One region of the Halomonas sp. HAL1 genome, then DNA from elsewhere that is predicted to be linked to it. Evidence: predicted binding sites of a transcription regulator. Region 1 holds the regulator's gene; the other holds the start of a gene.

Region 1 (15,710 bases):
AGCGTACCCGGGAAAGTTTGGAGCAGACGCTCTGTGAAGCCTGCCCCACTTGCAGTGGCCGTGGAACGCTGAAAACCCCGGAAACGGTCTGCTATGAAATCTTTCGCGAGATTCTCCGAGAGGAGCGCGCCTACAGTGCCGAAACTTACATGGTGCTTGCCTCGCAGTCAGTCGTTGATCGTCTATTAGATGAGGAGTCAGCTGCGGTAGCAGACCTGGAGACATTTATTAATAAAACGATCCGCTTCCAGGTTGAACAGCACTACTCCCAAGAGCAGTACGATATCGTACTGATGTAATCATGCAGACTAGTTCGCTGGTGCGTTGGAGTTTACTGATAGCGGCTTGGCTGCTGGGTAGCGCCGCTGTGTTGCTGCTACTGCTTCGCTTGGCTTTTAGTCAATCCGACGCTCTTACCCCCCGCGTTGAAGCGCTGCTTGAAGCGCGTATTGGCGTGCCGGTTACTATTGAGCGGTTATCGCTTTCCTTCGCCCGGAGCGACCTGCTGTTACGCCTTGATGGGTTGAACGCAGAAACGCCTGATGGCCAAGCACTGTTTTCCCTGGACCATGCGGGGCTGCGTTTGGATACCTGGGCGTCGCTTGTCAATATGGCGCCGATTTTTAGCGACGCACGCATAAGCGGAACCGAGTTTCATCTCTATCAAGGCACGGGAGCCTCTTGGCAATGGCCTGAGCCGGCCGAGTTGCCGCTATTAATGGCGGCTGAACCGGAGGTCGATCTGACCGCTATTGATGACTGGGCTGAACTCATATTGCGCCAGCGTCTATGGGTAGATGACACCCGCGTGGTGCTGCATGGTAGACACGATACCGTGATGTTGCATGCCGAGACGCTGCTGCTGACTGGCGATGAACGGCGCACACGGCTGGAAGGCGCGATCAATATTGCAGAATCCCTCCAGCAGGCGCGCAAGGTTGCCCTTCCCGCGGCTGAAATTAAGGTTGAGATGCAGCCCGGTCAACATGGCTTGAGCGACTTTTCTGCAGCACTGCAGCTGGATATTCAGCTTGACCAATTGGTAGTGTTGGCCGCTATGTTCCGTCCTGATCATGCCGCCTATTTAGAGCAGGCTGGGGGGAGTGCGCGGTTATGGGGCCGCTGGAGCGCTGGACGTCTTGAGGAAGCCCGTGTTGCCGTCAATGTGCCCCAGTTAACCCTTCGCCATAATGTTCAATACGCGGTGCTAAGGGATATTGCAGCGAATGGCTTATGGCAGCGTGACGGCGACGGGGGCGAGGCCTGGCTAAGTGGTGACGCCGAGAGCGTCGAGTGGGCGCAACCCCCCGGGGGCAGCGTTGGCCCGGCCTTGCCGCGATACTGGCACGCCACCCATCAACCAGGGATGTGGGAAGTTCGCACCAGTGCCTTTGAACTCGCCTCGCTGACAGCCTGGCGCGATTATGTATTGCTACCTGAGTCAGTAACGCGAGTATTGCAAACCCTTGCCCCCCGCGGGCAAGTGCAGGGGTTGCACGTTGGGCAGCAAGATGGTCGCTGGGGAGTCGATGCGGCCCTAACCGGTGTCGAGGTCTCGCCTTGGCAACAGGCCCCAGGCGGTGGCCCGTTGGATGCCTGGGTGCAGGCGCGGGATTTTCGTGGCCGTGTACTGTTTAGCAGCGACGGCGACAGTACCCTCTATTTCCCCGAGTTTTTTGCCGCTCCCATGCAGTTAAGACGTGCCGAAGGAGAAGTAGAGTGGGTATACGATGGTCCCAATACCATGGTGAGTGGCAAGAACCTCAGCGTTGACTGGGATGGCGCTCAGGTGTCGGGTGGTTTTGGTTTAGTCACCGGTAATCAGCGCGGCCATTTTGGCTTAGATCTAGATTTTAGTGAGGTGGACGCGCTAGACAGACCACTGGCTCAATGGCTGCCGCTTAGTGTGATGGATGAAGGGCTACGCGATTGGCTGCTCAACGATATCGGTGGCTATGTCACCGAGGGGTCGTTACAGCTAAGCCAGCCCTTAGGAGAAACGGTAACCGTTGAGGATTTTACCGCCACACTTGCGCTGGCAATTACACAAGGCCATTTGCCGATTGCGCCAGGCTGGCCACGCCTTGATGACGTTGAAGGTCGTCTAAAATGGCAAAATAAGGTGTTAAAGGCTGAAGTTGAACATGCTCAAAGCCATGGTGTTACTGCTTCAGAGGGTGAAGTGGTGATGGAGAATGAGATACTTAATCTATCGGGCCAGTTGAAGGCGGATGGTTCGGCGTTAACGACCTTTTTACAGGCGATGCCCGATATTGATCTTTCCCCACTGAGTGATTTGCGCGTAACGGGCGATGTTAATGGCGATATTGCCTTGTCGCTACCGCTGGAAACGCCTGATGCGCTGCAACTGGAAATTAACGCCTTGCCACGCTTCTCCGAAGTGGTTTACCAGCCGCTGGGTTTACGGCTTCAGTCGGTCCAGGGTGACCTCGCTTGGCTGCAGGACGGAGAGAGCAGCGGGCTGGTGGGTGACGCCAGTGGCCAATTGCTAGGCGGGCAAATAGCCGCAGATATCCACACCCAAAACGACAGAATACAGCTGCAGGGTAATGTAGCGACCTCTGCACTTTTTGAGCTTGCTGGGTTAAATGACAGCCAAGGGCGCCTGCCGTTAGAAGGGCAGCTACAGTGGCAAGGCAATGTCAGCTTAATGCCCACGCCAACCCTGCGCCTGGAAAGCCGTCTACTCGGTGTCACCAGCCATTTACCGGCACCCTTTGCCAAGTCGGCCCAGCAGCCATGGCCCTGGAGTGTGACGGCTGACATTGAAGCTGGACGGATCCAAAGCCGTTTGGCTGATATTGCTTCCGCGCGACTTCAGCAGCGCAATGGCTCTATTGCTGGGTCGCTATATCTAGGCAATGAGGCAACGCGCACGCACGCTTGGCCTACTCAGGCTGGATTTAGCATTGATGCCGATGTGCCACGTATTGACCCGCTGGCTTGGCAGCAGGCGATTGCACTGTTAATGGCAGAAGGCGCGTCTACGCCCAGCAATGGTAACGGCCAGGTGCCCTTAACAGTAGCGTTATCGACACCCTGCGTGGTTTATCAAGATGAGTGTTTAGGCAGCCTTAGTGCCACCGGTGGCATGAACGGTGGCCTCATTGATATGGATTTAAGCGGTAATCTTGTGACCGGGCGTTTGCAGTATAATGCGCAATCGCCGCAGCCTTTGGATATGACGATTGAAGCGTTGTCACTCGATCGTTTGCTGGCGTTAGCTAACAAGCAGTATGACAGTGATGCGCCTACGCCAGACTCCTGGATGCAAGCGGTTAAAACCCAGCGCCAGGCGCCAGCCGCCATTCCTGATTGGCTGGCCGATGTGCCTGATGGGCGATTACGGTTAGCCGAAATTTCCATGGGGCCACGCCGTTTCGGTCCGTTGACCGCCTACTGGAAAACCGATGGAGAGCGCTTTTCGCTCACTCCGGTTGGTTTGACCCTGGGCCAGCTCTCCGCGCGAGGCGAGCTGCACTGGGAGGGTAACGCCGCTTCCAGCCACACCCGTGCGGACATCTCAATTCAAGGTGGGGATATCGGCACCGCCCTTGAGCGCCTAGACCAGCCTGTGGCCATGCGCAGCCGCAGCACCGATGTGGTGGCCTCGCTGGATTGGCCGGGCGCCCCCTGGCAACTAGCGTTAAGGCATGCCGATGGCTATATCAGCACCGACATTCGTGACGGCAGCTTCGTCACCCTGGAATCGGCACCGGCGCGGTTAATCGGCTTGCTCAATTTCGATAACATCTTACGACGGCTGCGCTTGGATTTTTCTGACGTTACCGGCCAGGGCACTGCATTTGACCGTGTCAACGGTACCGCCGATGTAACCGGTGGACTGTTAACCCTTCGCGGCCCATTGCAAATTGACGCCCCGGCCACCACCCTAACGTTGACAGGCAACGTCGATCTTGTAACGCGTGAACTTGACCAGCGGCTTGGCGTCACACTGCCAGTGACGCAAAGTTTGCCGATTGCGGCCATTGCCGTTGGTGCGCCCATCGTCGGCGGCGCGCTATTCCTCGCCGATCAACTGTTTGGCGACGCCCTAGATCGCGCCACAACGCTTCATTATCGCGTGCGAGGCCCTTGGACCTCGCCGCAGGTTACTTTAGAAGGCCCCCAATGACCGCATATAAAAGTGATGTAGATACCGCTGCAGCCATCCTGTTGACTCCCGGAGGGTTGGATTTAGACGCTCTGGAAACAGGGCTGGGCTACGCCATGGGCGCGGGTATTGACTACGCCGACCTTTATTTTCAGCGGACTTGGCAAGAGGGCTGGGTGCTGGAAGATAGCGAGGTAAAAGAGGCCAGTTATAATATCGATGGCGGTGTCGGCGTGCGTTCGCTGGCGGGTGAGAAGACCGGTTTTGCCTACTCCAACCAAATTACCGCTGATGCATTGATGGATACCGGCCGCACCGCGGCTGGCATTGTGCGCAGTGGTAAGCGCTTGCCTGGGCAGCTGGTTAGTCCGGTGTCCGCCATGTCGCGCTATGCAGGGATTGATCCCTTGGCCGGCCTGAGTGCTGAAGAAAAAGTCGCCATGCTGAAACAGGCTGACCGTGTGGCGCGTGCTGCCGATCCCAGTATTAGCCAGGTAAGTGCCTCCTTATCGGGCACTTATGAAGTGGTTTTGGTAAGGGCTAGTGATGGCACGTTGGCGGCCGATATCCGCCCGCTGGTGCGCTTCAATGTCAGCGTGATTGCAGTTAAGAATGGGCGTCGCGAACGCGGCAGCGCCGGTGGTGGCGGTCGTTACTCCATGGCTAAACTGCGCGATGATCAAGTGGCGGAGCATTACGCCAAAGAGGCGGTGCGTCAGGCATTGGTCAACCTGGAAGCCATCGATGCACCCGCAGGGCAAATGCCTGTGGTGTTGGCATCCGGCTGGCCGGGGATCTTGCTGCATGAAGCGGTAGGGCACGGCCTGGAAGGTGATTTCAATCGTAAAGGCAGTTCCGCCTTTGCCGGCAAGATGGGCGAGCGCGTGGCCGCTAAAGGCGTCACCATTGTCGATGATGCGACGATATCGGATAGCCGTGGCTCGATGAGCGTGGATGACGAAGGGACACCGGGTCAGTATACGCCGCTTATTGAAGACGGCATTTTAACGGGCTATATGCAGGATAAGCTCAATGCCCGATTAATGGGCATGGCGCCCACAGGAAACGCGCGACGTGAATCTTTCGCCCACTTGCCGATGCCACGCATGACCAATACGGTCATGCTGGCTGGTCAGGATGAGCCTAGCGATATTATCAAAAGCGTAAAGCGCGGTATTTACGCGGTCAGCTTTGGCGGCGGCCAGGTGGATATTACCTCGGGTAAATTCGTGTTCTCCGCCAGCGAAGCCTACCTCATTGAAGATGGCAAAGTAACGGCGCCGGTGAAAGGAGCCACGTTAATTGGTAACGGCCCAGAAGCGATGCAGCGGGTATCCATGATTGGTCATGATATGGCGTTGGATACTGGTATTGGCGTGTGCGGTAAAGAGGGGCAGGGCGTGCCGGTCGGTGTCGGCCAGCCTACCCTCAAATTGGATGAGCTGACCGTTGGCGGCACGCAGTCTTAAAAAAGTTTTTTTTAAAGCGCTAAGGTTTCGCGAAGGTGTTTGAAGAGCTTACGCGAGCTGGTCGGTGGTTTGCCCTGCTCGCGCTCCCGCTGGGCGTTGCGAATTAATTGACGCAGCGTTTGGCGGTCCGCATCGGGATGCTCCGCCATGAACAGGTCAACAGCATCATCGCCTTCGTCAATTAAGCGTTCACGCCATTTTTCGAGACGGTGAAACGCGTGGTCGCGCTGTTCCTGCTCTTGATCAATGGAGTCGAACACGCCTTGGATGGCGGCGAGGTCCTCTTTACGGATAAGTTTGCCGACGTACTGCATATGGCGGCGGCGGCCTTCATGAGAACGAATGCGCGAGGTTTCCTCGATAGCGCGCAGCATATCGTCAGAAAGGGGAAAGCGGGCGCGCTCTGCCGGTCGCATAGCGATTAACGTTTCCCCAAGTGCCTGTAAGGCATGCATTTCGCGTTTGAGTTGCGACTTGCTTGGGCGTTCTTCCTGCTCTTCTACTTCAACGGGGTCGGGACGTTGCTTACGCATAGTGTGGCTCACAGATAAAATTCGTTGCGGCATTATACCAGCTGCGAGTACAACATTGATTCGCCGAAGACATTCTCTTGGAGACATTCGGTTGAGAAAGGAGGCCATATGGCACAGGCATTTGATGCATCCGCGCAGCAGTCGTTACTAACCGCGCGGGCCGAAGAGGCGCTAGCGTTGGCAAAGCGCTTGGGCGCGGATGCTGCCGAAGTAGGCGCAAGCGTCGATCAGGGAATAGGTGTTAGCGTACGCCAGGGTGAAGTTGAGACGGTTGAGTTATCCCGTGATCAGGGCATCGCCGTGACGCTTTACGTAGGCCAGCGTAAAGGTAGTGCCTCATCAACGGATGCTAGCAGTGCCTCGATCCAGGCTGCGGTAGAAAAAGCGCTGGCGATTGCCCGCTATACCGGAGAAGATCCGGCCGCCGGGTTGGCCGATGCATCGTTGATGGCCACCGAGTTACCCGATCTGGAAGTGCATTACCCCTGGGCACTCACAACCGATGAGGCGATCGAGCTAGCGCTTGCTTGCGAGCAGGCGGGGCGTGATGTTGACGGTATCTCTCAGTCGGATGGCGCATCACTTTCGAGTGGCGAAGGCGTGCGCGTTTATGCTAATAGCCACGGCTTTTTAGGCACCCAAAAGGGCAGTAGTCACTCTCTTTCATGCATGCTGATTGCCCAGGATGCGAGCGGTATGCAGCGCGACTACGACTACACTTCTGCACGTGATCCCAAGGCACTGCGCGACCCCGCTGCAGTAGGGCGCGAAGCTGCCGAGCGTACGCTGCGCAGGCTCGGCGCAAAACGTCCGCCCACGGGTACCTTTCCAGTGCTATTTGACCCGTCGCTGTCCAGTGGCTTGATTGGTCATTTACTGAGTGGTTTAGCCGGTGGTGCTTTATATCGCCAAGCCTCGTTTCTGTGTGACCGGCTTGGCACGCCGCTGTTTCCCGATTGGTTCAGCCTTGAAGAACGTCCAATGGAAATCGGTGCCACAGCGAGTTCGCCGTTTGATGGCGAGGGCGTGCAAACCCGTAATAATCGTTTTATCGATCAGGGTAGCATTGCCAGCTATATGCTCTCTTCCTACAGCGCTCGTCGGCTGGGTATGCAAACCACGGGTAATGCCGGTGGGGCACGAAATGTGCGTTTGGTGGCACCACTGCAATCCCGTGACAGTCTATTAAAAGAGATGGGCCGGGGGATTTGGGTAACCGAGCTGATGGGGCAGGGCGTTAACGGCGTGACCGGTGATTACTCACGTGGCGCTGCAGGGTTTTGGGTAGAGGATGGAAAAGTACAGTACCCGATCGAGGAGTTTACGATCGCCGGGAACCTGGAGCGGATGTTTGCCGGGTTAGTGGGGATTGGCGATGACACCGATACCCGTGGCAGTGTTCACACGGGTAGTTGGTTAATTGATGCCATGACCGTAGCGGGAGATTAAAAGCTACTGATCTTCTTCAAAACGAGCATCGAACAGCGCTTGAATAGCATCAAGCGCCTGTTCGGCGTCATCGCCTTCAGCGTTGATGGTTAGCTCGGTACCGCAAGGGGCGGCGAGCATCAGCAGTGACATGATGTTGGCGGCGTCAGCGACCTGTTGCTGTTTTTGAACACGTATTGTCGCCGTGAACTGTTGGCCGCATTTTACCAGTTTGGTCGCCGCGCGTGCATGCAGGCCGCGTTGATTGGTAAGTGTGAGAATTCTTTCTGGCACCCTGGTTCCTTTTCGCCGAGTGGTGTCATTAATGGATAGAAGCGCTTAAGAAGTTGCTTGCTGCTCGTCGGTTTGGGATGTGCTGGCGGGCGGAGCAGCTAGCTGTTCATTTAATGTGTACTGCAAGCCTAACTCGCGATGACGTAATTGAATTTCGCCCATACTGTGTACTAATCGCTCTGCTAGCTGTTCGACCATATAGACCGAGCGGTGTTGCCCACCGGTGCAGCCAATCGCGATAGTCATGTAGCTACGCTGGCTATCTTGGTAAGCGGGCAGCCAGCGCTCAAGCCAAGCCTGAATATCGTTAGTCATGGCGTCTACGATAGGATAACCGCTTAAGAAGGCCACTATGTTCGCATCGCGGCCTGTGAATTGGCGTAGCGTTGGGTCCCAATATGGGTTTGGCAGGCAGCGCACGTCGAAAACCAAATCAGCATCCAACGGTACACCGCGCTTATAACCAAACGACTCAAGCGTCAGCGTGAGCTTGTCGCGCCGCTGATGGGCGACTTGGTCGGTAATGCGACGACGCAAATCGTGAACTGATAGCCGCGAGGTATCGATCAATAAATCGGCTAGATCACGAATGTCGAGCAGCGTTTCTTCTTCTTTATTGATAGCCTCTTCAAGCGTCATTTCGCTATCGCGCGTCAGCGGGTGCCGCCGCCGTGTTGCGGAGTAACGCTCAAGTAAGATGCGCGCATCAGTGGTCAGATAGATCACTTGAAAATCAATTTTACGTTGCCGCAAATCCTCTAATAAAGAGGGCAGTCGTGCCAGGGCGCCAGGCAAGTTACGGGCATCAATACTGACCGCCAAATGGGCGCGGTCGCCCTGGTCGCGTAATTCGTCCACCAACGACCCCAGCAACATGGCAGGGAGGTTATCAATCGCATAGTAGCCAAGATCTTCAAGCGCTTGTAAGGCGATAGATTTACCTGACCCAGAGCGGCCGCTAATGATCACAAGTTGCATAGAGTCTCTCTTTGCTTTGATCAAGCTGCGTTAAGGGTGGCGAGCGCAAAACAACCTGCCGTTGAGTACCGCTTGGCAGGTTTAGGCTTTCAGGAGGTTGTTTGCTCACGAATTTTAGCGGTAAGCAACTCAAGTAGTTCGCGCTGGCTGCCTGCTTTACGCAGTTTCTGACGCGTATCCGCATCGTTCATGATGGTAGCTACCTGGCCGAGCAGAGAGAGATGTGTGTCATCAGCCTCTTCTGGAACTAGCAATACAAACACCAGATCCACCGGGTCGCCGTCGATAGCATCAAAATCAATCGCTTCTGCGAGTTTTAAAAAACCAGCAATCGGGGCCGAGCAGTGAGGACTACGCGCATGGGGAATAGCCACGCCGTTACCAATCCCGGTACTGCCTAAGCGCTCACGGCCAATTAAACGGCTAAACACTTCTTGGCTGTCCAGACTGGGGATATTTTGGGCAATAAAGGTGCTGAAAAATTCCAGCACCCTTTTTTTGCTGCCCCCGGGTACGTCAAAGAGAACCCGTTCCGGGGGGAGTATGGTTTCCAACGTCATTGAATTAACGCACGCCTGCGCCTTGGGCGCGAGCTTGTGCTTTTTCCTTATGTTTAACGAGTTGCCGATCAATTTTGTCCGCTAATGCGTCAATAGCGGCGTACATATCACTGTCTAGGGCTTCCGCATGTAAATCAGCACCTGCTGCGTGCAGTGTACAGGCGGCCTGCTGGCGCTCTTTCTCCACAGATAAGGTGACTTGCACCGTGGTTATGTTGTCGTAATGGCGCTCTACACGTTCAAGCTTTTCGTTGACATAGTCACGCAAGGCGTCAGTCAGTTCTACGTGATGACCAGTGATATTAACTTGCATTGACGTACTCCTTATCCATCGGACTGTACTTCGATTGTAACCCTTTTTGCCGCGTTGCAAAGCCCTTGTCGAGAGTTTCCCTAAAACGTTGATTTGTGCTAGCGCAAACGACGTCGCTCGCTAGAGGAGGGAATGCCCATGGCTTCACGGTATTTAGCCACCGTTCGACGCGCTACTTGAATTCCCCCCTCTCCTAATAGCGTGACTAAGCGGCTATCAGAAAGCGGCTTGCCTGGCGGCTCCTCTTGAACCAATTTCTTAAGCCGAGCGCGGATAGCGGTGCTTGAATGGCTGTCTCCATCCTGGCCGCTGACTTGGCTTGAGAAAAAGTATTTGAGTTCAAATACGCCGCGAGGCGTATGAATAAATTTCTGAGTGGTTACCCGGGAAATAGTCGATTCGTGCATTTCCACGGCCTCGGCGATATCGGCCAATATGAGCGGCTTCATGGCTTCTTCGCCGTGTTCTAAAAAGCCAATTTGCCGGGTGATAATCTCGCGTCCAACGCGCAGTAGCGTATCGTTGCGGCTAGAGAGGCTCTTGATCAGCCAGCGTGCTTCCTGCAAGTGTTCTTTTAAAAACTGATTGTCCTGACTTTTATCCGCACGCTTTATTAAGCTTGCGTAGTCGGGCTGAATGCGCAGCCTTGGCAATGCCTCAGGATTGAGCTCTAAGTGCCAGCCTTCGTGGTCATGGCGTACGACCAGGTCGGGCGTTACATAACTATCATCGGTATCGCCATAGGCGCTGCCCGGGCGTGGATCAAGGCTACGAATGAGGAGAATGACATCAGCCAGCTGGTTATCATCGAGTCCCAGGCGGCGTTTTAGTAAGCGCATGTCATCTTTGCCGAGCGCTTCCAGAAACTGCCGTACTAAGCGGCGGGCAGGAACCAGCAACGGCGTATCATCGGGAAGAGTGGCCAGCTGCAGCATCAGGCACTCCCGCAGGTCGCGGGCGAATATTCCTGTTGGCTCAAATTGCTGAAGCTTAAGCAGAATGGTTTCTACTTCGCGCTGGCTAAGCCCGTCGATACCTTGAGCGCGAAGCCCTTCACGTATGTCGTTGAGCGGCTGAGTTAAATAGCCATTAGCATCTAACGCGTCGATAAGACTTTCTGCGACAAGTTGCTCTCGCGCGCCAAAATCAGTCATGGCTAGCTGCCACAGCAAGTGCCCATGAAGACTCTGGCCAGCCGCTTGGCGCTCAAAATCAGGTCCTTCGCTGCTGGTGCCACCGTGACTGCCCATATCTTGGTAGGTATCAGACCAGTCACTATCTACCGAGAGCTCGGTGGGAATGCTCTCTGACCACTCTTCCTCTTTGGGCTCGCTGACAGCCTGTTCGCCAAATTCATCCTCTTGTTCCAGCATGGGGTTGGCATCTAGGGCCTGCTGAATTTCTTGACGTAAGTCCAGCGTTGATAGCTGTAACAGGGCAATGGCCTGCTGCAGCTGAGGTGTCATGGTCAGCTGTGTGCCCATGCGCAGTTGAAGAGAAGCTTTCATGACCATCTGAGAACCACTCGTTAATCAGAATGCTCCACCCTAGTGCGAGTAGGTCTCAGGTGCAAGTGCAATAAGCATGCCATTGGTAGTAAAGTTGTTGTAGAGCGCTAATTAGAAGTGAAAAATAAGCTAGAGGCGGAAATCAGCGCCTAAATAAACCTCCCTCACTTTCTGGTTAGTGAGTATCGAGGCTGGAGAGCCGCTGGCGATGATTTGACCATCGCCCACGATGTAGGCGATATCACAAATATCCAGGGTTTCGCGAACGTTGTGGTCGGTAATCAGTACGCCGATGTGGCGCTGCTTTAATGCCCGAATAATGGTTTTGATCTCGCCCACCGAAATGGGGTCTACGCCAGCAAAGGGCTCGTCCAGCAGAATGAATGCGGGTTCTGTCGCCAGTGAGCGAGCAATCTCCACACGCCTGCGTTCACCGCCTGAAAGGCTCATGCCCAGGTTGTCGCGAATATGGGTAATGTGAAAATCTTCAAGTAGCGCTTCCAGGCGCTGCTCGCGGTCGCTACGGCTGAGTTCTTTGCGTGTTTCGAGTATCGCCATAATATTATCGGCAACCGATAATTTACGAAAAATAGACGCTTCTTGCGGAAGGTAGCCGATACCCGCCGCAGCGCGTTCATGCATTGGGGCGCGGGTTAGATCTACATCGTCGATACCCACTTTGCCAGCATCGGATTTCACCAGCCCCACAATCATATAAAACGAGGTGGTTTTGCCCGCGCCGTTAGGGCCCAGTAAGCCCACGATGCTGCCTTGGGAGATCTCTAAATTGATGTCTTTAACGACTCGACGTCGCTTATAGCTTTTGGCCAAGTGATGGGCATATAGGGTTTTGATTGGCGCAGTGTCTGTAGTTGCCAAGGCTTGGCTCCCTATTGTTCAGGCTGAAGGGTCATACGTATGCGCTGGGGCTCGCTGCCGTCAACGTCAGAGCGTGCTTGAATCACTTCACGGTCAATAAAATACTCAAGGCGCCCGCCGGTGAACGTATCCTCGAGCTGGATCAGCTCGGCTTGGTCAATCAGCTCTACGCGGCGCTCAGCGACGTGATAAATAATCCGTCGCGCCCAGCCTTCAGTGGGGCCATCTTGGCCTTCAACTTGATGACGCAGGTAGGCGCGTTCGCCGGTGGATGTCGCTTTCGATAGTTCGCCAGCCTCGTTGCGTTCGATCTCTACCCGTTCGCCTCGCAACTGCATTTCGCCTTGGCGAATATCTACATCCCCGGTGTAAACGGCGGTGCCCGCCCGCTGGTCCAGATCTAAGCGGTCGGCTTCTACTTCTACAGGGGCTTGTTGTGACGTTTGGGCCATTGCCGATAACGGCATCGTGAGGGCAAAAAGAGTGGTGGAGAAAAGGGCTGTATAAATAATGGCTTTCATGGCGGCTCCTCTTAAGGTTGCGTGGCCGGGGGGTGTGTGCCGCGCACATTATCATTTAGGCGGACCTGGCTGGTGTTAAGCCACGCGTCCATACGTGAAGCGCTCATTTGCTGGGGTGGTTGCTGCAGTAATACCGGTGTTTCACTCCAAGCATGTTGATTAAGGCCATCATAATGCAATAGCTCGGTATCAAGCTGCCAGCCTTCATCCGGGGCGATCAGTCTGGCCGAGCCAGACATCAGCAGGGCCTGTGTAACAGTGTTGAGCGTGCCTACTTCGGCGCTAGCCAGCCACTGACGATTCTCACTATCATACAGTACCGCTTGAGGTTCTTCCGTCCAGGTTTCGCTTCGCTGCGGCGTATGAATAAGCCGCGGCGTTTTTAGCGACTGCATAACGTTGCCGTTATCGCCGAACAGGGTGATTTCAGCATTTTCCAGTACGTGGCCTGGCTCTTGAGCCTGCGCGTCGGGATCGATGCTAATGTCTTGAGGCCCGCGGGGGTCAAGCCATACCAATAAAGCCCCTAAGGCAATCACCAGTCCGGCTAACCAGATGCGTACTTTAAAGCGTTTAACCATTTAATTGCGGCCGTGCAGGTAGGTGTCGAGCACCGCGCTCCAGTGCCCTTGAGCTTCAAGCAGCGTATCGCAGATTTCGCGGACGGCACCGTGGCCACCTAGACGTTCCGTGGTCCAGTCGGCGTGGGTATGCATGTAATCGGGCGCATTAGGGACGGTAATGCCGACGCCGCAACGCTTAATAGCGGCCAAGTCAGGTAGGTCGTCACCACAGTAGGCCACCTGCTCTAACTCTATATCGAGACGCTGGCAAAGCCCGCGCAGGATGGCAAGCTTGTCTTCACAGCCTTGATGGACCAGGTCGATGCCCAGTGATGCGGCGCGCTGGCTCACCATGGGAGAGTCGCGGCCCGTCACCAGCGCTACATGTATACCCACTCGCTTGAGAAGCTTCAGCCCATGACCATCCTGAGTATGAAATGCTTTGATTTCGATACCGTCAGCCTGGAAGTAGAGGCGGCCGTCGGTCAGTACGCCGTCAACATCCAACGCTAATAGGCGCACGCGGCGGAGTCGATCAAGTAGCGCATTAGGTAAGGTCATAGAACCTCCTTATCAATAAATTCGTAAAGCGGGTCGGTAATATTGCTGAATGACGCCGCTGTCTTAAATAACGCCGCTGGCAAGCAGGTCATGCATATGTAGCGCCCCGATAGGACGCTGTTGTTCATCAACCACTGCTAGCGCCGTAATGCGGCTCTCTTCCATGATGCGTACCGCTTCCGCCGCAAGGATATCGGGGCCGATGCACTTGCCCGGCCGGGTCATTACATCGTCAACGATGACATCGCGCAGGTTGTGAAACTGGTCGAGCGTGCGTCGAAGGTCACCGTCAGTGTATACCCCGGCCAGGCGGCCATCGCTATCTACCACGCAGGTAAAGCCTAGCCCTTGACGGGTGATTTCCAATAACGCGTCGCGCAGCGGGCTTCCCAGGGGGACTTGGGGCAGTCGCTCACCGTCGTGCATAAGATCTCTAACGCGCAGCAGCAAGCGTTTGCCTAAGCTGCCACCAGGGTGGGAAAGGGCAAAATCTTCAGCGGTAAAGCCGCGCGCTTCCAGCAGCGCCACAGCCAGAGCGTCGCCCAGGGCGAGCGCCGCCGTGGTGGAGCTGGTGGGGGCCAGGTCGAGCGGGCATGCCTCACGCTCTACGCCGCTGTTCAGGTGCGCATCAGCGTGTTTAGCCAGCGTGGAGTTGGGGCGGCCTGTCATACTGACTAGCGGCGTACCCAGGCGTTTAAGCAGCGGTAAGAGCGCAGTGACTTCGGCGGTTTCACCCGAGTTAGACAGCGCCAATACCACATCGGAACGGGTGATCATGCCTAAATCGCCGTGGCTGGCTTCACCAGGGTGAACGAAAAAAGCTGGTGTGCCTGTGCTGGCAAGTGTGGCCGCCAGCTTACCTGCGATATGCCCCGACTTGCCCATGCCGGTCACCACCACGCGGCCTTGGCAGGCGAGAATTAGCTCGCAGGCACGGTCAAAACTTTCGTCTAGTTTGGCTTGAAGGCCGCCAATGGCTGCCTGCTCAATTTGCAGCGTACGCAATGCACTTTCGCGTAGTAGGCTGGGTGGAGCGAGAGGCTGGCGCATAGCGTTTTCTCTTAATCCTTGAACATATAAAAAGTAGTAACCACCAAGAATAACATCTTGGCACCCTTTATAGGCAGTCGTTGAGATAGTAGTTGGAGACGTTAGCCCGGGTGCGTTTTGACGATAAGGCGGCCTGCTACCGGTTCGCTATCAATAAATGGGTAGGCCAGTAGAAACACTCAAGCGTACCGACGTGTTTTGTAGCGTTATAGTACAATGTTTGATAATGTTTTAGAAACACTGTTTTATAATCGCGATAGCCGCAAGTAGGGTATGATGGCTAACCCAAGTGCGCCTCGTTAAGAGTCAACTGATCCATGATAGATGCTCCATTTATTGAAATTGAAGACCTCCATTTTTCACGTGGCGATCACGAGATTTTTCGCGGCATAAATATGACGATTCCTCGCGGCAAAGTAACCGCGATTATGGGGCCAAGCGGTACTGGTAAAACCACACTGCTTAAGCTAATCGGCGGGCAGTTGACCCCTGAGCGTGGGCGGATAGTGATTGATGGGCAAGATGTTCATCGGCTATCTCGTAAGGCGCTATTTACGTTACGTAAGAGAATGGGAATGCTATTTCAAAGTGGCGCGCTGTTTTCCGATTTAGATGTATTCGAAAACGTTGCCTTTCCGTTACGCGTACATACTGATTTGCCCGATACCATGGTGCGCGACCTAGTGCTACTTAAGCTGCAGGCGGTCGGGCTGCGCGGTGCGCGTCACTTGACGCCCGCAGAACTGTCGGGAGGCATGGCGCGTCGGGTCGCACTGGCTCGCGCCGTGGCGCTGGATCCGGAGTTGATCCTGTATGACGAACCTTTCGTTGGTCAGGATCCCATCTCTATGGGCGTTTTAGTGCAGCTTATCAAGCGCCTTAATCAAGCGCTGCAACTCACCTCTGTGGTGGTATCTC
Region 2 (15,710 bases), 440 kb from region 1:
TACCGGCCAGGAAGTCGTCGCCCGCGCCCACTTTCGCGGGCAGGTTAAAAAGCGTCTGATGCATATTAGCGTAGAGGCGCAAGCACTATCAGAAGCGCTACCCGAGGTAGGCACCAGCCTGACGAACGGTGATGATAAAGCGGTGGGCGAAGTCGTGGTCAGCGCCTTTAACGAACAAGGCGGCGTCGAGCTGCTTGCAGTGATGAGTACCAAGGTCGTGGAAGAAACAACGCCCATATTTCTCGCAGGAGCGCCAGCCACCTTACTACCATTGCCCTATACGATTGAGCGCGTTGACCCCGAACAGCTGGCGGTTGGCTTTAATAACTAGCCTTCCGCTTTCTAAGCGTGAGGTAAGCCAAACAGCGTCGTGGCGTTATGGCTGCTTATGGTCGCGACCTGTTCCGCCGTTTGCCCGCGCAGGGCAGCCACCACACTACATACTTCCGCTACCCGGCACGGTTCATTACGCTTGCCCTGGTAGCCGCTTAGCGGCATATCAGGGCTGTCGGTTTCAAGCACAAAAGCGTCATCGGGCAGTGCCTTAACGGTTCGCTGCAACCGTTTGGCACGCTCATAAGTTACCGCGCCGCCCAATCCCAGCTTGAAACCTAAATCGAGAAATTTTTTCGCCTGCTCAATAGAGCCTGAGAAAGCGTGAATTAACCCAGCTTGAGGTAGCGCAAGCTGGCGAAGTCGCTTGGCGACCTTATCGTTTGCATGAACGCAGTGCACCACTACCGGCAGTGAGTGGTGCTTAGCGAGCCTCAATTGAGCATCAAAGTAATGCCACTGCGCGTCCAGTGTGTCGCTAAAGCGGCCATCAATGCCACACTCGCCCAACGCAACGGCCTCAGGGTGCTCGCCCAGCGATTGGTCGAGCGCCTCGATGTCGGCCTCTTGATGCTGTTGCATAAAGTACGGATGAAGCCCCAGACAAACCGAGGTGTCATCCCGCTCGCTCAGCGCCAGCACCTGTTGCCAGCGGGCCCGGGTTGTACCCGGCACCACAAAGCGCGCCACACCCACCGCTTTAGCAGCCTCAACCACCTCAGTTCGATCATGATCGAACTCAGAAAAGTCGAGATGGCAGTGCGCGTCGATTAACATACCAATACTTAGTGTTCTCGGGTGGGTTGGAAGCGAATGTCCGGCCAGCGCTCCTGGGTCATCTGCAGGTTAACCCGAGTCGGCGCGATATAAGTGAGATAGCCGCCGCCATCAATCGCCAGGTTAGTGCTGGCTTTACGCTTAAACTCTTCGAGTTTTTTAGCATCCTCACAGTAGACCCAGCGGGCAGTCTGCACATTGACGCCTTCGTACAAGCAGTCGACCTTGTACTCCTCTTTCAGGCGATGAGCGACCACATCGAACTGCAGGGTACCCACGGCACCCAGAATCAGGTCGTTATTGTCCATCGGCATAAAGACCTGGGTAGCGCCCTCTTCGGAAAGCTGCTGCAAGCCTTTTTGCAGCGCCTTCATCTTGAGCGGGTCTTTTAACCGCACACGCTTAAAGAGCTCTGGCGCAAAGTGCGGTATACCGGTAAAGCGCATATCTTCACCGACGGTAAAGGTGTCGCCGATCTGAATCGTACCGTGGTTATGCAGGCCGATAATGTCACCGGGCCACGCTTCTTCGACCTGCGAGCGGTCAGAGGCCATAAAGGTCAACGCGTCGGCAATTTTGACATCCTTACCAATACGCACATGGCGCATCTTCATGTTCTTTTCGTACTTGCCTGAACAGACCCGCAAGAAAGCAATGCGATCGCGGTGATTGGGATCCATATTGGCCTGAATTTTAAACACGAAACCAGTGAAGCGATCATCATCAGAAGTGACTTCCCTGGTGTCGGTTTCGTGGGCCTGGGGCGGCGGCGCGTATTCAACAAAGCCATCTAGCATTTCACGCACCCCGAAGTTACCCATCGCCGTACCGAAATAGACCGGCGATAGCTCTCCACGGCGATAGGCGTCCAGATCAAACTCATGGGATGCGCCGCGCACCAGCTCCACTTCCATGCGCAGCTCTTCGGCCTGGTCTTCACCCAACACGGCATCTACTTCAGGGTTATTTAGGCCTTCGATCCGCTTATCATCGGGGATACGGCTGCCTTGCCCCTGGGTGTAGAGGTGAACCACATCGTTATACAGGTGATAAACGCCCTTAAAGTGGCGCCCCATGCCAATTGGCCAGGTCATTGGCGCACACTGAATATTGAGTACCGTTTCGACCTCATCCATCACCTCAATGGGGTCACGAATATCGCGGTCCATTTTATTGATAAAGGTAAGGATCGGCGTTGTCCGCAGACGACACACTTCCATCAACTTAATCGTACGATCCTCAACGCCCTTGGCGCCATCGATCACCATCAAGGCAGAGTCAACCGCCGTGAGCGTGCGGTAGGTGTCTTCAGAGAAATCTTCGTGGCCAGGTGTATCCAGCAGATTGACAATACGCCCACCATAGGGGAACTGCATCACCGAGGTAGTGACGGAGATGCCCCGCTCCTGCTCCATTTTCATCCAGTCCGACGTTGCGTGGCGATCATTGCGCTTGCTTTTAACCGAGCCCGCTAGCTGGATGGCGTTGCCAAACAGCAGCATCTTTTCGGTGATCGTTGTTTTACCGGCGTCGGGGTGGGAAATAATAGCGAATGTCCTGCGAAGCTCAGCTTCACGGGCTAATTGAGTCTCTTTCATTGTGCCTCTTCAAATATAGGGTCTCATCCGCAGCACTCGATCAGAAGCTCTCGCTAACTGGCCAACGCGCGTTGAGCTATGTCCATTACGGCAATTGTAACGCTTGGAGGCGGCTGTTGTCGCGGGTGGTGTCAAACGTGACGCCCTTGAAAAAGACCAAAAAAAACGCTGAACAAGTCAGCGTTTTTATAACCTAGCAGCCTTCAATGGGGCCATAAAAAAACATCAAGCGTAGGTATTCACCTGGGTGCCTACACTTCCCTCTTTAGCCAAGTCAGGCTGCGCGCCAGTGTTCGCAGAGGCCATTATTTCAGTCACCTGATTAGCTTGCGTATCCAAGGCTTCTTTAAACACCTGCATTTGAGCCTGCTCAGCGGTTTGCGCTTGGTTCATGTACAACGATGCGCTTACTGCACTACTGATACCTACATCCATATTTCCACCTCATGGTGTGCAAACGTACCTACAAACTAGCAAAGCATTGAGTGACGCGCAAAAAACATCACTATTGCGAATGCTATCACTAATTACTATCGGCTTAGTCTGCCTAAGCGTTAATAGTGGTAGGTCTATTTAAAACCTGTCAGCGCGAAATGGCGCCATATCGATAGCCGTTGGCTGCCCTTCCATCATATCCGCCAACAAGTGGCCGGTAGCGGGCCCTAACGTAAAGCCTTGATGACCGTGACCAAAAGCAAGCCATAGCCCTGGATGACGTGGCGCTGGACCAATCACCGGCTTCATATCGGGCAGGCACGGCCGCGCACCTTTCCAAGGGGCTTCATCGCGGCGTTCCCCTAACGGAAACACGCTGCGCGCCACTTTCTCTGCCGCGCCCAGCTGGTTAACGTCGGCGGGGGCATCAAGGCGGTCTAACTCTGCCCCGGTGGTCAAGCGGATACCCGCATTCATCGGCGCCAGCAGGTAGCCAATTTCAGCATCCATGACCCAGTAATTTAGCTTGGCCTCTGCTTGTGGGGCGTAGTGCATGTGATAGCCACGCTTCACAAAGGTGGGGAAATGGTAGCCAAGCTCCTTCAGCCAGCTACCCGCCCAAGGCCCTAGCGCCACCACGACGTCGTCTGCTTCTAACGTTTCAGCGGCAGTACTTACCTGCCACCGGCCACCCACCTGCTGAACCGAGGTGATATCCGCCTGCAGAATGCGCCCGCCATCATTGCTGAATGCTTGAGCATAAGCCGCGACCAGCGCACCGGGGTCGGCCACGGTCCAAGGGTCGAGCCAGTGAATCGCGCCAATAATATGTTCGCTAAGGGAAGGCTCTTTCTCCATCAGCGCAGCCCGATCCAGTTGCTCAAATTGAACACCATAAAGACGGCGCGCCTCTTCGGCATCTTTTAACCGTGCGGCCAACTTTTCAGGGGTACGGTAAAGCTCAAGCCATCCCTGTCTGCGCACTAAGTGTTCCGCTCCGGCAGCCTCAATCATCGGGCCGTGAGTCTTCAGTGACTGCTGAATCAAAGATGCATATTCCGGCACGATTTTCTGGTAAGCCTTCGGCGCTGAATTCATCCAGTAGCGCAACAGTGGAGAAGCAGCATTCACCATGCCCGCAGGACGATAGCGAATATCAACCCGGCGGTTAGGCAACACGCTCAGGAGCGTTTTGACATCCCGTGGAAAGGGGTAAGGCCTAACAGCTTCTCGCTGAATAATGCCTGCATTGCCAAACGAGGTTTCTCGACCAGGCTGAAGACGGTCTACCACGGTAACCTCATGACCGCGCTGACGCAGATGCCAGGCAATGCTGACACCTACCATCCCTGCTCCTAAAACCACCGTTTGACGCGCCATGTTGATGCACTCCCCGCTGTCGATTCAGCACCATGATTGGTAAGTAATAACTATTTGAAAAATATCACCAAACCAACTGCATTAATATAGTAGAAAACGCTGTTTTAGAGCCAAAAATAAGTAATTAATGCTCCATAGCGAGCTAAAAAGGATGACAACACTATTAGCGGCATAACAATTGCTTAGTTTCTATTAGGCAACCTGAACGGTAGGCAATTGACGACGTCGTAACGGCCACTCCTCCTCTGCGAAAAACACATAAAGCACCAAAAGAAGCGCTCGCACCAAAAGATGCCCTCGTACTAGTGACAAAGGAAAACACCATGCCTGCCACGCTAAATCTGGATAGCTCGCTGATCGATACGCTCTGGGTACTCTGGGCAGCCGCTCTGGTATTTGTGATGCAAGCTGGTTTTCTATGCTTAGAGGCTGGCACAACGCGTACCAAGAACGCGATTAATGTCGCTATGAAAAACGTAGCGGACTTTGCGATTGCCGTCAGTGTTTTTTGGCTCATCGGATTCGGCATCATGTTTGGTGATTCGTCTGGCGGCGTTGTAGGCACGAGGTTATTCGGCAGACTGTTAGACGCTTCGGCTAGCAAGAACATGTTAATAAGAACGTAGGGATATAAAACCAGAAACGAGAAAATCCCTAAAAAGGGCCTAATCGCTGAAAGATAAAAGCTAAAAAAGAGGAGATAACAAGAAGGGAATATGCGGGGTAATGGGGTGGATGATGGGACTTGAACCCACGACCACCGGAGTCACAATCCGGGGCTCTACCACTGAGCTACACCCACCACAACCTAAAACTGGAAACGCAAATATTGTCACTGGGGTGGATGATGGGATTTGAACCCACGACCACCGGAGTCACAATCCGGGGCTCTACCCCTGAGCTACACCCACCATAGACAATCTTACGTAGAAACAAGTATTAAATGCTTGAAGATATGATTCTCTGACGGGTTGTTACCACTGAAATTAGGTGGCACGCCCAGCAGGAATCGAACCCGCAACCTACGGCTTAGAAGGCCGTTGCTCTATCCGGTTGAGCTATGGGCGCACAAAAAGCATTCAGAAACAACGAATACTGATGAGCACTAGACCACAACCAAAGCTTGAAAAAGCAAGCTACTACCTTTCACGTTTAGGTGTGGTCGGGATGGAGGGATTCGAACCCCCGACATCCTGCTCCCAAAGCAGGCGCGCTACCAGACTGCGCTACATCCCGATTTTTCATCACCCTAGACGCTACCGCTTGGTCCGTCTCAAGCGAGGCATATATTACTATTTTTAATTTTAAAGTCAACCATTAAAGTGATTGTTCGTGAAGGCGCTTTGCCTGGGTGCCCTAGCGTGCGAAAATTGCCGCCTTAGAAAGCGTAGCCAACTGCGCTAGCAGCACTAGGTACTGCCTTAAAAGCCATTACGTCAAAAGGCTTCGAGACACCGCCTAGCCCTTTTCCACGTCCACAGGGATTTCTCTACATGACTGCCCAACTAATCGATGGCAAAGCCATCGCTGCTACTGTTCGCCAACAGGTTGCCGAGAAGGTTGCCGCACGTAAAGATGCAGGCGCACGAGCACCGGGCCTAGCCGTAGTTGTGGTAGGAGATGATCCCGCCTCTCACGTTTACGTCAGTAATAAGCACCGCGCCTGCGAACAGGCAGGCATTCTTTCCTTCCAGCATACTCTGCCCACTGCGACCTCTCAGCATGACTTAGAAACGCTGGTTGATCAGCTCAATAGCGACCCGGCCGTAGATGGCATACTGGTTCAACTGCCACTACCCAAGCACTTAGATGCCGGCCCTATTTTAGAGCGCATTCGTCCTGATAAAGATGTTGATGGCTTTCACCCTTACAACATTGGTCGCCTAGCACAGCGTATGCCTGCGCTACGCCCTTGCACCCCTAAAGGCATCATGACCTTATTGGCGCAAAGCGATATCGCGCTACGCGGCTTGGATGCCACCGTGGTCGGCGCTTCTAACATTGTCGGCCGCCCTATGGCGCTTGAACTGATGCTGGCGGGCTGTACCACTACCGTATGCCACCGTTTTACCCAGAACCTTAAAGACCACGTTAGCCGCGCTGATATTGTGGTGGTAGCCGTTGGCAAGCCAGGCATCGTTAAAGGGGAATGGATTAAGCCAGGGGCTGTCGTGATTGATGTAGGTATTAATCGCCAGGACGATGGCACGCTAAAAGGCGACCTTGATTTCGCCGCCGCCGCTGAACGCGCCAGCTTTATCACCCCGGTTCCGGGCGGCGTGGGGCCCATGACCGTCGCAACGCTGCTCGAAAATACGCTTGAAGCCGCTGAACGGCACGATTTGACGCCCCAGGATCACGCCTGATTTATACATTTTCCCCCTTTTATGCAGGAGCATGGCGCAGTGCAACGTATTGGTATTATTGGCGCAATGGCGCAGGAAGTAAGCACCTTGGTAGCTCAGTTAGATAATGCAGAATGCTATGAGCATGCGGGCTTTGTTTTTCATACTGGCACGCGTTACGGCCTTGAGGTCATTGTTTTGCAGTCAGGGATTGGCAAAGTCAACGCGGCAGTGGGCACCGCTATTTTATTGGAGCGCCACCAACCCGACGCCATTATCAATACCGGTTCGGCGGGTGGATTTGCCACCGATTTAAAGATTGGTGACGTGATCATCTCTGATGAAGTACGCCATCATGATGTTGACGCCGTCGTATTTGGCTATGAGATTGGCCAAGTGCCTGGGATGCCCGCCGCCTATCAGGCCGACACGGCGCTACGAGACATTGCCCGTAACGCCATTGCATCATTAGGCGAGGTCCACGTCCGCGAAGGCCTGATCGCCACGGGAGACGCCTTTATGGCCGATCCCGCGCGCGTAGAAGCAACCCGCGCCCAGTTTCCCACCATGCTGGCCGTCGAGATGGAAGGCGCTGCGATTGCTCAGACATGCTATCTCTATGAGTGCCCTTTCGTCGTGATCCGCGCGCTCTCTGACATTCCCGGCAGCGGCGACAACCACCTCTCTTTTGATGAGTTTTTGGAAGTAGCTGCCGACCACTCATCGCGCATGGTCGATCAAATGCTGAAGCAGCTTAGCCAAGGCTAGCTGGGCATCTCACGGCTATGCCTTAATGGCCCATCCAAGCGATTCGCCCGCCAATAGCGGAATAATCGCCTCGCCCTGGGCATAGGAGTAGCTCTCCGGCAGTCGCCATTCGCGTCGTTCTAACGTCATGGTGTCAGCGTTAGGCGTCAGGCCATAAAAGCGCGGCCCGTTAAGGCTGGCAAAGGCTTCCAGTTTGTCCAAGGCATTCATTTCATCGAAAGCAGTAGCGTAAAGCTCAATGGCGGCGGGGGCGGTATAAGCACCCGCACAGCCGCAGCTTGACTCTTTAGCACCCTGAGAGTGAGGCGCGCTATCGGTACCCAAAAAGAACTTGTGGCTACCGCTGGTGGCTGCTTTCAAAAGCGCCTGACGATGCTGCTCACGCTTGAGAATCGGCAAGCAGTAGTAGTGAGGGCGAATACCACCGACCAACATTTTATTGCGATTGAACAGTAAGTGATGGGCGGTAATGGTAGCGGCCACGCTGTCCGGCGCTTGTGCGACAAACTCTGCGGCCTGCTGAGTAGTGATATGTTCAAACACCACTTTCAGCGTTGGGTGGCGCTCCAGTAACGGCTTCATTACGTTTTCAATAAATACCGCTTCGCGATCAAAAATATCAATCTCAGCGGTAGTGACCTCGCCATGCACTAACAGGGGCATGCCTACTTCAACCATCTTGGCAATGGTGGCATCACAATGGGCCAAGTCGGTCACACCTGACTCAGAATTTGTAGTGGCGCCCGCTGGGTAAAGCTTGACCGCTTTGACGATGCCGCTCTGCGCAGCGCGTTCAATCTCTTCGGGGGGCGTGGTATCGGTAAGGTAAAGCACCATTAAGGGCTCAAAAGCACTGCCCGCAGGTAAGGCGTCTAGGATACGCTGACGGTAATCAATCGCCTGAGAGGTTGTGGTGATCGGCGGGGTTAGATTAGGCATAATGATGGCCCGCCCCATCTGTGCGGCGGTATGGCCTACCACCGCCTTTAGCGCTTCACCATCGCGTAAATGAAGATGCCAATCATCGGGGCGGGTCAGTGTTACAGTGTCCACGGCGAGTCCTGTACTGGAGTGATGTCGGAAAAATGATAGCGACAGTATACGCAATTGCGCGATTGGATAAATCCACTCTTCGAGCACCACACATTTGCCCAAGTGTCGTATCATGATGGCACTTTTCTTAATGAACCCGTCTTAACGACTAGGGTTGATAGCTCGCGGTTAACGTTAAGGGCCCGATTGTTTATGCAGAATGTGCGGCGTTATGCGGATGTCATTGCCAGCCTGGAGGGCGTGTTATGGCTAAGCCTGGCTTGGTCAATTTCGCTGTCTGTCCATATGGGCAGCACGGAACCTACCCTCGCCAGTTTGTTAGTGATTGGTGCTCTCGTGGTGTTCTGTTGGGCGCATCGCCCGCTGCGTTATTTACTGGGTCGTTACCATATTCGCAAACGCCGTACCGATATGTGGATACATATTTTAGCCCTGCCACTGCTGCTGGCGATGTTCTTCCACATCATGCTGGAAGCCCTTTTAGGCAGCGCCTGGTTGCCGCCGAAAATGCTGCTATTTAATATCCTGGCCTCTGCTGGCTGGGCCACCTACGTCATGACGTTGTTTATTAAATTTGTTATTCATGGCCTAAAAACCAGGACTAAGTAAGTTCATCATGCCAACGGCTCTACCACTTCCGCTCTCTACACCCAACCGTAATTTAGTGCGGCTCACTATCGTGCGCGGCATCACCTGGACCGGTTTTTTACTGGCAATTATTGTGGGTGTCGAATTGCTCGCCTTCGATTTACCGGTGACGGCTGTGGTGAGTGTGGTGATCGCGATGGGCATACTCAATATCGCCACATGGTGGCGACTGGGGCGACCACGCGCTGTTACACACTTCGAATATTTACTGCATCTATTGGCCGACATCGCCGGGCTCACGCTACTGTTTTACTTTTCGGGCGGCTCGACAAATCCTTTTATTACTTACTACTTGGTGCCCGTCACGATTGCCGCGGCCACCCTGCCCTGGCGCCACGCCTGGATCATTGCCGCCTGCGCTATGGCGGGGTATACCTCTTTAATGTTCTCTTACTACCCAATCCCGCAATTGGGTCATATTAATAGCGACAGCCCCTTGAGCCTGCACATTTTGGGCATGTGGCTTAACTTTGGCCTTTCAGCAGGGCTGGTGACCTTTTTTATCTACAAAATGGCCCACGCATTGCGTAGCCGGGATCAGGCACTTTCCCGCACCCGAGAAGCCGCGTTGCGTAATGAACAGGTATTGGCAGTAGCCACTCAAGCCGCCGGCACAGCGCATGAATTGGGAACGCCGCTCTCTACCATGGCGGTGCTACTCAAAGAAATGCAGGCCGACGCGCTACCTGAGTCTGAACTGCATGAGGACATTACCCTACTGCGTCAGCAGGTGGACGTCTGCAAATCACGGTTGCAAAACTTAGTCTCTAATGCGGATAGGCGCCGAATGGCAGAGCCTGAAGTGCTTGATGCAGAAGTTTGGCTAGCAGGCGTTGTGCAGCGCTGGCTAGTGCTAAGGCCTGATGTGAGCCATCAGTTCGAGGTGGCTGAGAAGCGTAGCAGGCCATGGCTTGCGGTTGATGCCACGCTTGACCAGGCGTTAACGAATCTGTTGAACAACGCCGCCGACGCCAACCCAGAACACATTGCGATTCGTTTAGATTGGCAGGATGAAAGTGTGGTCATTGATATACGCGACCATGGCCCAGGGGTGGCCATGTCGATTGCCGACCAGCTAGGGGAAACGTTTATCTCCACAAAAAGCAAAGGCATGGGTATTGGGTTGTTTTTAACCCATGCCACCATCAATCGCTTTGGAGGTGGGGTAAGCCTGTATAATCACCCAGAAGGGGGGACACTAACGGAAGTTACCCTGCCCCGCTGCGCGGCACCGCATTAAACCCGGCTGCCCCAAGCATTGCCTTTAATAAATTGAGGACAACATGCAAACGCGAGACCAACGCCTGCTGATTGTTGATGACGATGAAATGTTTTGTCATGTGCTAAATCGCGCTTTAACGCGGCGTGGTTACGAAGTCATTGTTGCCCAAGATGCCGATCAGGCCCTGGCAATGGCCGCCCAGTACTTACCCACGATGGCGACCCTTGATCTAAAACTGGAAAATAGTTCAGGCTTAAAGCTGCTTCCCGAGCTACTTGCCATTTCGCCCCAGTGTCGCATTGTGGTGCTGACAGGCTACTCCAGCATTGCAACTGCCGTTGAGGCCATTAAGCTTGGTGCTGTTAATTATCTCTGCAAGCCGGTAGATGCGGACGACGTGCTAACGGCCTTTGAGCGCCAAAGTGGCGACCCTGATATTGAGCTGGCTGATAATCCACCTTCAATTAACCGCATTACCTGGGAGCATATTCAGAAGGTACTCCAGGAACACGACGGCAATATATCGGCCACCGCCCGAGCACTGGGCATGCATCGCCGCACCCTGCAGCGCAAATTACAAAAACGCCCAGTGCGGCGTTAGATTGTTGATTAGTTGCTCGCTGTCCAAGCCCCCACCCTACTAAAACGTTTATGGCGGGGGCCTGAACGTTTAATGCGCCGTCCAGCCAAGGTCTATATTAAAGCTTGATCCGGTCACCGCACCGGCGGCATCGGACGCCAGGTAGGCGACTAATTGCGCCACTTCCTCAGGCTCGATCAGGCGTTTGATCGCCGCCTGTTTGAGCATGACTTTCTCAATTACTTCCTGCTCATCCATCCCGTGCAATTTAGCTTGGTCGGCGATCTGATTATCCACCAGTGGTGTTTTCACATAGGCGGGGCAAACAGCGTTAGCAGTAATCCCTTGCTCCCCTCCTTCCAACGCTGCAGTTTTGGTCAGGCCAATCATTCCGTGCTTGGCGCTGATGTAAGCTGCTTTACCTGGCGAGGCCACTTGGGCATGTATTGAAGCCACGTTAACGATGCGCCCCCAGCCTTTTTCGCGCATGTGCGGCCAGGCCGCTTGCGTGAGCAGAAAGGGAGCGGTCAGCATCAGATCCATAATCTGCCGCCATTTTTCCTCGGGAAATGTCTCGATCGACGCAACATGCTGGATACCGGCGTTATTGACCAATATATCAACCCCGCCAAAACGCTTAACCGCATCGGCTACCGCCGCACGGCAGGCATCTGGGTCGGTCAGGTCAGCTTCAAAAAAGGCAGCGCCAGCCTGTTCAGCAATCGCTTTTCCCGCCGGGTTAAAGTCGACAGCAAGCACTTGATGGCCTAGCTCGCAAAAGTGCTTAACAACCGCAGCACCGATACCACTGCTAGTACCGGTGACCAGCGCTACACGCGGCGTTGAAACGGATGAAGAAGTCATAGGCATTTCCTTGGCATAAGTGGTCAGAAGGTGTCTTCAGTATAGCGGTACGTGGTTAAGCGTCAGGCTAATCGGCAGGTTGCATTAAACGCGCCATCATTTGCTGCGCCAACCTAGCAGCCTCCTGCATATTCTCGAGCTCTTCTAGATTGCGCAAGATTGCGCGCTTATAGAGCCCATATGAACCTGGTAGCCGCTCAAGAGACAGCTGATAGGCACCTGAAGGTAAGGTAAGCTTCAGCGTATTTGCCAAGGCTTTCGTGAGACGGGATTGATCAGGCACCACAACCAGCCAAAGTTCACAGGGTGTAATCAACGCGCCCACCATATTTCCTGCACCATGATGCTGAAAGCATAGCGCATCAAACCCTAAACGCGGGTTCCATCCCTCCTGTTGTTTCATGGAAGGTAAATGCACATCTCGATAGGCCTTCGCCAGTTTAGCAAGAAGGGCGTATTCGTCAGCAGTTAGCATATACATAAACGTGTGAATTTTTTCCAGGTGATAACAGGCATTAATGGGCAATGTAGCGAGCTGCTATTGGCGAAATAAGCGCTGCTAAGCCACAATGGGCGCAGATTTATCGTGCCGCAAAGACTTTTCACTCGGTTACGTTCCACTTTGTAACTTATTCTGCTTATCGTAAAGGAGCGCCACCTATGTTTGTGGTTATTTTTGGTCGGATGTCCTGCCCCTTCTGTGTACGTGCTAAACACCTTGCGGAACACTTGGAAAAAGCTGGGAAAATTGAAGGGTACCGCTATGTCGATATGCCTTCTGAAGGCGTTACTAAGGAAGATATCGCCAAGACCGCTGGCAAACCCATTCACACCGTACCGCAAGTATTTGTTGATCAAACCCATGTCGGTGGCTTTACCGAGTTTGATCAGTTTGTCCGCGACAAACAGCTCCTCGCCGTTTAATAGTAATTGGCGATTGGCACTGCGCTGCCGTTAAAACGCTCGTTAATACCCGTTGAACCCTTACCTGCCTTGCTTGCCTATACTGTGCAGTTACTCATGGCCCACGCGAGGTGTGCCACTTTTGGGCAAGGAGTTCACCATGCAGCGTCAGGAGTTTGTTCAGCAGCTGTGGCTAGACTACGTACATACGCACCCCGATATTGGGGCATTAAGGCTGTGGCCACTCTCGGCCGCAGCCGAATATTTAACGTTAGTCACACTCAACTACGGTCCTTTTTCGGCTACCGCGCTTAGCAGCAATTTAGCCCATATGGGCTACCGCGCTATTAGTCACTACGCCATGGCGGACAAAGGCCTACTCGTGCACTTACTAGCCCCCAGCGATGGCTGTAGCTGGCTGGTGCTTGCCGAATTGCAAATAGGCACCCTTTCTAAAGCGCCGCGAGAAGCGATTGAAGGACTGGTGCGTCAATCGCATCCCCAGGATTGCAAAGGGCATAATTTACTCTGTCGCGGTAGACCCTGGCCAATGCCCTCTTGGGCGCTTTATCAGCAGTTGCAGCAGGCCCACCCACTTGCCGCATGGCTTGCAGTGATGGGACCCCGCTTGCACCACGCGGGCTTTGATTGTGGTCAGCTTGGCGAACCGTTAGCCGTTTTGGATCAACGTATCAAAGAGGTAGGTATGCTGAGCCTTCAAGAGCAGCAGAACGGTGTTTTTACGGTATCATCACTGCTCGACCATCGTTTTTACCCAACGACACCGCAGAAAGCAGTATTCGCCGATGGCGATGAGCATCGCCTCTGCTTAGGAGGGCTGGCGCTTGTCCAAAAACATGTAGAGCATAGTCATGAGCGCCTAGCCGACGTACTTCTGCCCCATCACACACGCTGTGAAATGGCGTGAGACGCTAACTCTTTTCAGTTAGAGTCTCACTATTCCACTCTCTCTAATGCTATTCGGCTTAAGGTTGACGTGGTGCCTTATTAAGCGTCAAAGGTCATTTCAGGCACGTGGTCTGGCACGATTAGCTTGCCCGCTGTTTTTTCAACAATTTCTTCAACGCTAACGCCGGGCGCACGCTCTTTGAGGATAAATGCACCGTCTTTGATTTCCAGATAAGCGAGATCGGTCAAAACGCGGTTAATACAACCAGCCCCCGTCAGCGGCAGCTCGCATTTTTCCAGCAGTTTGGATTCCCCATGCTTGGAGGCATGCGTCATGGTGCAAATAATATTGTCAGCGCCAGCCACCAGGTCCATGGCGCCGCCCATGCCTTTGATAAGCTTGCCGGGGATCATCCACGAGGCGATATTGCCTTGTTGATCAACCTCAAAGGCGCCCAGTACGGTCAAATCCACATGCCCACCACGAATCATGGCAAAGGACTCAGCTGAAGAGAAAATCGCCGCTCCCGGGCGCGCCGTCACGGTCTCTTTACCCGCATTGATCATATCCGCATCAAGCTCTTCTTCGGTGGGGTAACGGCCCATCCCCAGCAGTCCGTTTTCGGATTGCAGCATGACATCAATGCCGTCTGGAATGTAATTCGCAACCAGGGTGGGAATACCAATGCCCAAATTGACGTAAAAGCCATCTTGAAGTTCGCGAGCGACACGCTGTGCCATCTGTTCTCGTGTTAAAGCCATGGTGACTACCTCTTGTTGAATCATTAAATGGGAAGCGAGTGAGACACTTGAAATTTAAGTCTTTGAAAAAGCGGTGACTTAACTACGCACCGTGCGTTTTTCAATGCGCTTTTCAAACGTGCCTTGAATAATCCGATCCACATAAATGCCTGGCGTATGGATCTGGCTAGGCTCAAGCTCACCCGGCTCCACAATTTCTTCAACTTCTACCACGGTGATTTTCCCCGCGGTGGCGGCCATGGGGTTAAAATTTTGTGCTGTATGGCGATACATTACATTGCCATAGCGATCCGCTTTCCAGCCTTTCACAATAGCAAAGTCACCAATAATGGCTTCTTCTAAAATATAGTGCCGGTCATTGAAGACACGTACTTCCTTGCCTTCGCCAATTGGCGTGCCGTAGCCGGTGGCAGTGTAAAAAGCAGGGATACCCGCGCCACCTGCGCGCATTTTTTCCGCCAACGTGCCTTGAGGCGTCAACACCACCTCAATTTCATCGTTCAGCATTTGCTTCTCAAATAACGCGTTTTCACCGACGTAAGAGGCCAGAATTTTACTGATTTGACGATCTTCAAGCAGTATCCCCAAGCCAAAACCATCCACACCACAGTTATTTGAAACCACGGTGAGGTCTTTAACGCCGCGCCGCTTGATTTCAGCGATCAGGTTTTCGGGAATGCCACATAGGCCAAAGCCGCCAGCAATGACGGTCATACCGCTCTCGATGCCTTCCATCGCTTCTTCGTAGGAAGATACTCGCTTATCGAATCCTGCCATTGTTGTGCCTCACGTTGTTGTCATTAAATATGAGTGGTCATTGATAAGAGCTGTCAATAATACATAGACCGCCCCTTACGATAGTGCCAGTGTTGTGCCAGATGATATATTTGTTAAGTTTGTTTTTCTTATCAATTTATTGGTAAAACTTATAAAAGGCACTTTATGACTGTCAAACAGCTGCGCGCCTTTCTCGCGGTCGCCCAAACGCTCAGCTTTACCCAAGCCTGTGAGCGGTTGCATTTATCCCAGCCAGCGCTCAGCTTGGCGATCAAGGGGTTAGAAGAGTCGTTGGGGGGCAAATTGTTAATCCGGAGCACCCGGAGCGTTAGGCTAACTCCAGAAGGCGAGTCGCT

Evidence for each region. The regulator sigma-54, encoded in region 1, starts transcription at its own class of promoters, with help from an activator protein. The targets are predictions, from matches to a motif close to TGGCACNNNNNTTGCTNT.
Region 2: Q3Y66_RS09360 (ammonium transporter) is a predicted target of sigma-54. The motif match lies at 4,691-4,708, and genes of this name have one in related genera.

The regions. Positions count from the first base shown of each region.
Region 1 is NZ_CP130610.1:1,546,461-1,562,170, forward strand. Features, by position in the region: gene rng (ribonuclease G) at 1-299, shown strand, start outside; gene Q3Y66_RS07275 (YhdP family protein) at 302-4,156, shown strand; gene tldD (metalloprotease TldD) at 4,153-5,604, shown strand; gene yjgA (ribosome biogenesis factor YjgA) at 5,616-6,137, opposite strand; gene pmbA (metalloprotease PmbA) at 6,246-7,586, shown strand; gene Q3Y66_RS07295 (HPr family phosphocarrier protein) at 7,590-7,859, opposite strand; gene rapZ (RNase adapter RapZ) at 7,905-8,837, opposite strand; gene Q3Y66_RS07305 (PTS sugar transporter subunit IIA) at 8,927-9,397, opposite strand; gene raiA (ribosome-associated translation inhibitor RaiA) at 9,402-9,710, opposite strand; gene Q3Y66_RS07315 (RNA polymerase factor sigma-54) at 9,809-11,224, opposite strand; gene lptB (LPS export ABC transporter ATP-binding protein) at 11,348-12,097, opposite strand; gene lptA (lipopolysaccharide transport periplasmic protein LptA) at 12,109-12,618, opposite strand; gene lptC (LPS export ABC transporter periplasmic protein LptC) at 12,630-13,199, opposite strand; gene Q3Y66_RS07335 (HAD family hydrolase) at 13,200-13,742, opposite strand; gene Q3Y66_RS07340 (KpsF/GutQ family sugar-phosphate isomerase) at 13,806-14,792, opposite strand; gene Q3Y66_RS07345 (ABC transporter ATP-binding protein) at 15,110-15,710, shown strand, end outside.
Region 2 is NZ_CP130610.1:1,987,656-2,003,365, reverse strand. Features, by position in the region: gene Q3Y66_RS09385 (folate-binding protein YgfZ) at 1-331, shown strand, start outside; gene Q3Y66_RS09380 (TatD family hydrolase) at 343-1,110, opposite strand; gene Q3Y66_RS09375 (peptide chain release factor 3) at 1,119-2,708, opposite strand; gene Q3Y66_RS09370 (putative motility protein) at 2,934-3,143, opposite strand; gene Q3Y66_RS09365 (FAD-binding oxidoreductase) at 3,282-4,523, opposite strand; gene Q3Y66_RS09360 (ammonium transporter) at 4,847-5,149, shown strand; tRNA gene Q3Y66_RS09355 (tRNA-His) at 5,251-5,325, opposite strand; tRNA gene Q3Y66_RS09350 (tRNA-His) at 5,360-5,434, opposite strand; tRNA gene Q3Y66_RS09345 (tRNA-Arg) at 5,515-5,591, opposite strand; tRNA gene Q3Y66_RS09340 (tRNA-Pro) at 5,683-5,759, opposite strand; gene folD (bifunctional methylenetetrahydrofolate dehydrogenase/methenyltetrahydrofolate cyclohydrolase FolD) at 6,017-6,889, shown strand; gene mtnN (5'-methylthioadenosine/S-adenosylhomocysteine nucleosidase) at 6,929-7,636, shown strand; gene pyrC (dihydroorotase) at 7,652-8,689, opposite strand; gene Q3Y66_RS09320 (hypothetical protein) at 8,882-9,298, shown strand; gene Q3Y66_RS09315 (ATP-binding protein) at 9,306-10,577, shown strand; gene Q3Y66_RS09310 (response regulator transcription factor) at 10,621-11,160, shown strand; gene Q3Y66_RS09305 (3-hydroxybutyrate dehydrogenase) at 11,230-12,003, opposite strand; gene hybE ([NiFe]-hydrogenase assembly chaperone HybE) at 12,071-12,529, opposite strand; gene Q3Y66_RS09295 (GrxA family glutaredoxin) at 12,664-12,927, shown strand; gene Q3Y66_RS09290 (hypothetical protein) at 13,067-13,834, shown strand; gene Q3Y66_RS09285 (CoA transferase subunit B) at 13,915-14,577, opposite strand; gene Q3Y66_RS09280 (CoA transferase subunit A) at 14,656-15,354, opposite strand; gene Q3Y66_RS09275 (LysR family transcriptional regulator) at 15,520-15,710, shown strand, end outside.